2 regions of the Arthrobacter sp. PL16 genome follow, and region 2 is predicted to be linked to the other one. Evidence: riboswitches for the same ligand, from Rfam matches in the RefSeq annotation. Region 2 holds a riboswitch; the other holds the start of a gene.

Region 1 (3,397 bases), 110 kb from region 2:
GACCTTGGCGAGGACCGGGTACATCATGACCAGCAGGCCCAAGGCTATCGGCAGCGATATGTTCGCGACTTCTGCGGCGTCGAGCACGCCCGCGATACCGGGGACGAAGCGACCCAGCAGCAGACCGACCAGCATCGCGGCAAGGATCCACAGCGGGAGGAATCTGTCGAGCGTGGAGAGCCTGCCGCGTACGGTGTCGTCGGACGGGTCGGGCCGCCGCACTGCCTGGACTTCGGTACGCACTGTGCTCCTCCTCGGGTCGGGAAGGACCCACGCCGCAAGCATCGATGGTCATCGATGCTTGTCGGACTTTACATCGATGAGCATCGATGTCCTGCATACTGAAGTCATGTCCACTGCTACCGATCCCCGCGCCGCCATCGTCGGGGGAAGCGAACCTGTCGAAACAGCGCCGTGCTGCGTGCCGTCCGGCTCGGCTCCCATGGACGCGGCCCGCGCCGTCTCCCTGTCGCGGCAGTTCAAGGCGATCGCCGATCCCAATCGGCTCCGACTGGTATCCCTGGTCAGCGCGAGTCCCGGAAGCGAGGCGTGCGTCTGCGACCTGACCGAACCGCTGGACCTCGGTCAGCCGACGGTGTCCCACCATCTCAAGATCCTCGTCGACGCCGGGATCCTCCGTCGCGAGAAGCGTGGGGTCTGGGCGTACTACTCCCTCGTCCCGGGCGCACTCGACGCCCTGGCAGACGTCCTGATGACCAGGACGGGAACCGGTCGATGACCTTCAAGGCAGCCAGGCCCACCGTCCTGTTCGTCTGCGCCAGGAACGGCGGGAAGTCCCAGATGGCAGCGGGCCTCATGGATCATCATGCCGATGGCAGGATCACCGTCATGTCGGCGGGCACCGCACCCGGCACCTCGATCAACGCGCTGTCCGCCGAATCGCTCGCGGAGCTGGGCATCGACATCAGCGGCGGAACCCCGAAGCCGGTGACGGACGACGCCCAGCACGCGGCCGACGTCGTCGTGATCCTCGGACGTGAGGCCCGGATCCAGGAGGTAGCAGGCACACGCTACGAGCGCTGGGAGACCGACGAGCCGAGCACGCGCGGAATCGAGGGCATGGAGCGCATGCGCCTGGTCCGCGACGACATCGACGTGCGCGTACACCATCTCCTGGACCGCCTCCTCCCCTGGCCCCACGCCGGGGAATCGGGGGATACTGCGGGCATGGATCTCGAACAGTGGTGGCCGGCCGTCCTTCCAGGTACACGGGACTGGCTCATCAACAACAACGGTGATGCCCTGACACCTGAAGTCGCCGCCGATATCAGTCGCGCGGGCGGCCTGATCGCCTCGGACCCCTGGTGGATCGGCGAGCGCGGGCCCGACGGCATCTTCCTCTCCGATGCGGCGACCGACTGGATCGAAGCGCGGGCCAACGGGGAGTAGTCCGGCGGAGACCCCAAGGGGTCAGCGTCCGGCGTGCAGCGGTGTTGCTCCGCCAACCGACCTCACGGGCAGCGGGCGCATGAGGGCACAGGAGCCGCAGGAGGCACGCGAGCACCGCCACGGTGCCGCCGCCACCGCTGAAAAATTGCTCGGTTCCGGCGATGTCTCCGCAAGTTGCTAACATCAGGGGGCGGGCAGCTGCCCGTCGACAAAGGCAAACCCGGCGCGAGCCGGGGACGCAAAGCCACGGGACCCACGCGGTCAGCCGGGCCGCCGAAGAGAACAGGATCACGGAACATGTCTCGGACATCCGTCGTCATTGAAGTACCCGCATTCACCCGGCGTCCTGCACGTGGGTCGATAGCTGCCCCGATCCCGCACCGGTACGGGGCCACGCGCCATGAATAATCCTCCATCCGGTGATCGCCGGGCAGCTGTCGTGATCGAGGACGATCTCGACATCCGCAACCTCCTGTGTGCCATCCTCGAGCAGGGCGGCTTCCATGTCAGCGGGGCGGCAACGGGCCGGGATGGCGTCGACGCCGTCCGGCAGCAACATCCGGCCATCGTGACCCTGGACATCGGGTTGCCCGACATCGACGGGTACGAGGTGCTGCGACGCATCCGCTCGACGACGGACTGCTACGTGATCGTCCTGAGCGGACGCACGGACGAGATGGACATCCTCACCGCCCTGCAGGCGGGCGCCGACGACTACGTCTCGAAGCCGTTCCGACCGCGGGAGTTGAGGGCACGCATCGACGCGATGCTCCGCCGTCCGCGCGTGGGCCACGATGCGGCTCACCCGCCCACGGTCCCCGCCACTCCGGCCGCCGCCCCATCCGACGACGACGCAGTGGACGAGGCGGGCAACCTCCTTCGCCATGGCAACCTCATCGTGGACAGCGAAGCGCGCATCGCGACCTGCTCCGGCGTCGAACTACCGCTCACCAAGACCGAGTTCAACCTGCTCCAGGAACTGTTGCGCAGCAACGGTGCCGTACGGACCAAGGAGGAACTGGTTCGCATCTCCCGTGGCCGTGATTATCGCGGCTACAACTTCGTCAGCCGGACCGATGAGCGAGCCATCGAGGTGCATATCGCCAATCTCCGCCAGAAGCTCGCGCTCACCTCCGGGGACCCGGAGCTGATCACCACGGTGCGCGGTGTCGGCTTCCGCATCATGCCGTCACGCAACCTCCCGCTAGGGCGTCGCAGCTGAGCGCGCTTCGGGAACGGCTCGCCTGATCCCGGCGACGGTGTCCGTCGCGCAGGCACGCAGCAGCGCCAACGAGTGTCGGGCGTCATCGGGCTTGTCCTCTGCCATGAGCCGCTGAATTCCGAGCGCAACCTGTGTCAGGCGCACCGCCCCCACCATCGCCGCCGACGTGGAGACGCTGACGACCCCATCCACGGCTCCGGTCGTGTCACCGGCCTGCATGCGTCGCTCGAGCCGATCGATCTTCCCTTCGAGCGAAGCACAGAAGTCACGCGCAAATTGTCCGACGACGGCGGAGTCCGAGAAATCGGCCCTCATGTCGTCGAGGACCGACGGGTCGAACAGAGGCGCCGCTTTTCCGGGCGCGCCGGTAACCTGGGCGGCATCGCTGGGAGGGAGTGCCACGCCGTCGGCCTGGTGCTGGCCAGGTCCCACGGGAGTCGAATGGATAGGCACACTTCAAGGGTAACGACGGCGGGCAGCCGTGTTGGATTATCAACAGCTTCTTGCGCAAAGCTTGCGGAAGGACGACGGAACCCCCTTCCCTGCCCCGGGGAATGCGCTCCTAGGTCCTCCACTCCTGCCGGTAATCGGTACGGGCCGACCACGGCAGCGCGAGGAGTTTCAGCACATCGAAGCCATGCGACTCGTCGAGTTGCGTGGTGGCATACAGCACGAGCCTCCGCTTGGTCCGGCACTCGGACAGCACGAGCTCCGGGTCGTGCCAGCCGCGGGCACCCCACACCTCCTCGGGCAGATCGCCCGTAC
Region 2 (3,397 bases):
CGGGCACCTCGGACCCGATCCGCTCCGGTCCGACTGGTCCGCGCACGAGGCGGTGCGAAGGCTGCAGCGAGAGCCAGGCGAACGCGTGTCGGCCGCCCTGCTCGATCAGCGCAACGTCGCCGGCTTCGGTAACCTCTGGGCCAACGAACTCTGTTTCCTGCGCGGTATCCACCCGGACACGGAACTGGGCGAGGTCGACGTGCCGGCGCTCGTGGCGCTCGGCGCGCGGTGCCTGCGCTTCTCCGCCACGCATCCCGGGGCTCACCAGGTCACGACCGGCAACACGCGCAAGGGCGAACAGCACTGGGTGGCGGGCCGGGCCGGGAAACCCTGCCTGCGATGCGGCACGAGCGTGCGGGTCAGGGCCGAGGTGCCCGGCGACCCGGGCCGTCGTCGGACCTGGTGGTGCCCCCGGTGCCAGCCGTCCCTGCCCGCTGGTTGACGCAGCCCTCGGCGCACCGAAGCCCCGGGCCCATGATTCCCTCCTGTCCCCACGCAGGCAGGGTGTATCAGCGGCGCGCGGCCACTCCTGCCGCGAACGCGTCCGCCGACGTCGTCGTGCTGTTGATACGCCAGTCGGCTTCCTTGTCGATGTGGAACCAGACCAGTGCCACCACATCCGGCTGGGCCGAGACGTAGCTGAAGAGAGTGGTGATCCATTGCGCCTTGGACCCGCCCAGCTCGGAGGACGCCGTCTCCGCGATGACGATCGGTTTGCCGGGTGCGAGCTGCCGAAGCTGGGCGATCCCTTCCCCGAACAGGGCCTGAGGCTCCTGCCACGTGCTCCAGGACTGCGAGGTGCCCCAGTTGTAGCCGTCGAGCGCAACGCTGTCGACGTAGCCTTCGCCCGGGTAGAGCTGGGCCAGGGGGGTGGAGCCCCAGTAGGGCACGTTCGGGTTCCAGATCCAGCTGATGTTCGTGGCGCCGGTGGATTGGACGACGTCGTGGACATGGCGGTAGGCGGCGATGTAGTCACCGGTGTCGTTGCCGTTGACGCCCTCCGCCCACGGGTACCAGTCGCCGTTCATCTCGTGCGCGAACCGCAAGTACACCGGTTGGCCCCACTGCCCGAGGGCGGTACCCCACTCGCGGAGATAGGCGTCGAAGTCACCTGCAGCGATGCGGTCAAGCGAGAACGCGGGTTGCTCGGTTCCGCCACCCCACGTCCAGGGCTCCCAGGTCAGCAGCGTCTCGGCACCGCGCGCGCGGACCGCATCCAGCTCTGCGATGGGGACCGGCTGGTTGAAATCCTTGTAGGAGAGGACGATGGATGGTGCCTCGCCGGCCAGTGTGGACACCTCGTCGAGCTCGAGGCCGGCCGCCGGACCACCATTGGTGCCGATCCCGAATCGGATGGCCTTCGGAGCGGCGGGAACGGGAGCCGGTGGCACGACGGTGAAGCTTGCACTCGCGACGGAGCTGCCGACCGTTGCCGTCACGGTCACGGTTCCGGAACCCGTGGGAATGATCGACGCCTGGAAGGCGCCCGTCGACGTGGTCGTCACTGCTACCCGGTTAGAGCCTGCTACCACGGTCCCCTTCGTCCGCTTGGGAAAGCCGGCTCCGGTCACGGTGACCGTGGTGCCGGCCACCCCCGAGGCGCTGCTCAGCGCGATGCCGGCTGCTGCCTGTGCGGGAGCAGGCGTCAGGCCGATCGTCAGCACCGCGATGGCGGTGAGGAGCAGGAGGAGCCGGGCAGCGGTGCCACGGACGGCACTGACCGGGACGGGGACGGAGGGAACGTGAAGCATGAGCGGCACCTAGCTGGTTCGGTAGCCCGGCTGACCCGACGGGTCCCGTGGCTTTGCGTCGCCGGCTCGCACCGGGTTTGCCTTTGTCGCTGAGCGGTTACCCGAGCGCTGTCGGTTTCCCCGAAGGGGAAGCCACTGTCCATTGTCCTGCGCGCTCCACTTCGCGGAGGCCGGGTTGCACCGAAGGCTGACCAAGTATTGGTGCAGGTCTTCCGCAGGACTCCCAGCGAGCGCGGACGGGCCCCGAATCCGGGCAGAGACGGATGCTCGTGTCGCTGGGAATTTAGTGTGGTCTGGACCACAATGGTCCTATTGCCGACAGAGGCTCCCGCGCCAGGTGTGCTGAGGGGAACGAATGAAGCAAGAACCAATGTTCACGAACACCATAGCGACGCAGTTCGATGCATTCACATCGAACTTCGAAGCGCGGGTAGGCCCTGAACTCGCGGCGGTCTTCGCCAGGGAGCAGGCGGATCTTCGACGCGTCGGGCTTCCGAGCGGGGTTGCCCGCGTCGGTGACAGGCTTCCTGACGCCGACCTGTACGACACCGATGGACGCAGGGAACGCCTGACGGACATTCTCGGAGGCGCCGCCGCGATCATCGTCTTCTACCGTGGTTCGTGGTGCCCCTACTGCAGCATCACGTTGCAGACCTACCAGCGGGAATTGCGGCCCGTAGTCGAAGCCTTCGGAACCAGGCTGATCGCGATCAGTCCCCAGAGCCCCGATATCGCCAGGGAAGCGGCGAAGGAGCTGGGGCTGCATTTCGCGTTGTACTCCGACGAGGGAAATGCCCTGGCCACGCGCCTGGGTATCGTGGCGACACCGAGCGCCGAGTCGGTTCGGGCTCGGGCTGCCCTCGGCATCGACGTCGCCGGATCGAACATGGATCAGACCGCTGCCATCCCCTTCCCCACGGTGATCGTCGCTGATGCGACCGGAACCATCCGCTTGATCGACGCGAGGGTGGACTACACCACGCGGACGGAGACCTGCGACGTCATCGACGCACTGGTGGCACTGTAGCCGGCATGCATCGGAGGTGCTCCGCAACGCGCAGCAGGCCGAACCGGACGTACGCCACGGGGTGTAAGGATCACCGGCACGGTGAGCCGCCGACGGGCCGGGACGGGTGAGTGGGGCGGTTGCCCTTATACCGGGTGAGGGCTGGTACGGGCCATGTGAAGTCACTCGATTCCGGTGCTGAGGGCCGGAGGCCGCGCGTAATACAGTGCACTGAGTGTCGTCGAACAGCGACGAAGAGGTCATGGTGGGCGTCCCTGACCTGTGCTTGGCGACAGGCGACGAGGACGGAGCGCCCGGGAAAGCAGGAGCAGACCGTGAGTGTCATAGGTTTCCACGCCTCGCACGAGCAGATCGCACCCTCCCAGCTGCTGATGGACGTGCAGCGTGCGGAGTCGGTGGGATTCGGGGCCGCGATGTGCTCTGACCACTTCGAACCGTGGTCCCTCACCCAGGGACACGCGGGGTACGCCTGGTCCTGGCTCGGTGCTGCCCTCGCCACCACCGGCCTGCGCTTCGGAGTGGTGACCGCCCCGGGCCAGCGGTACCACCCCGCCGTGACCGCGCAGGCCTCGGCGACCCTGTCAGCGATGTTCCCTCAGCGTTTCTGGATGGCGTTGGG

Evidence for each region. A riboswitch is a leader RNA that binds a small molecule or an ion and turns the genes downstream of it on or off. The one in region 2 is predicted to bind cyclic di-GMP.
Region 1: it holds a riboswitch for cyclic di-GMP, as region 2 does, so the genes downstream of both, RCH21_RS04795 (response regulator transcription factor) here and RCH21_RS04220 (glycoside hydrolase family 26 protein) in region 2, are expected to answer to the same signal.

What each region holds. Positions count from the first base shown of each region.
Region 1 is NZ_JAXCIC010000002.1:228,416-231,812, reverse strand. Features, by position in the region: gene arsB (ACR3 family arsenite efflux transporter) at 1-222, opposite strand, end outside; gene RCH21_RS04805 (ArsR/SmtB family transcription factor) at 350-739, shown strand; gene RCH21_RS04800 (arsenate-mycothiol transferase ArsC) at 736-1,410, shown strand; cyclic di-GMP riboswitch class I at 1,614-1,688, shown strand; gene RCH21_RS04795 (response regulator transcription factor) at 1,811-2,632, shown strand; gene RCH21_RS04790 (Hpt domain-containing protein) at 2,615-3,085, opposite strand; gene RCH21_RS04785 (DUF6221 family protein) at 3,195-3,397, opposite strand, start outside.
Region 2 is NZ_JAXCIC010000002.1:115,043-118,439, forward strand. Features, by position in the region: gene RCH21_RS04215 (DNA-formamidopyrimidine glycosylase family protein) at 1-442, shown strand, start outside; gene RCH21_RS04220 (glycoside hydrolase family 26 protein) at 510-1,751, opposite strand; cyclic di-GMP riboswitch class I at 1,769-1,843, opposite strand; gene RCH21_RS04225 (peroxiredoxin-like family protein) at 2,122-2,778, shown strand; gene RCH21_RS04230 (TIGR03885 family FMN-dependent LLM class oxidoreductase) at 3,093-3,397, shown strand, end outside.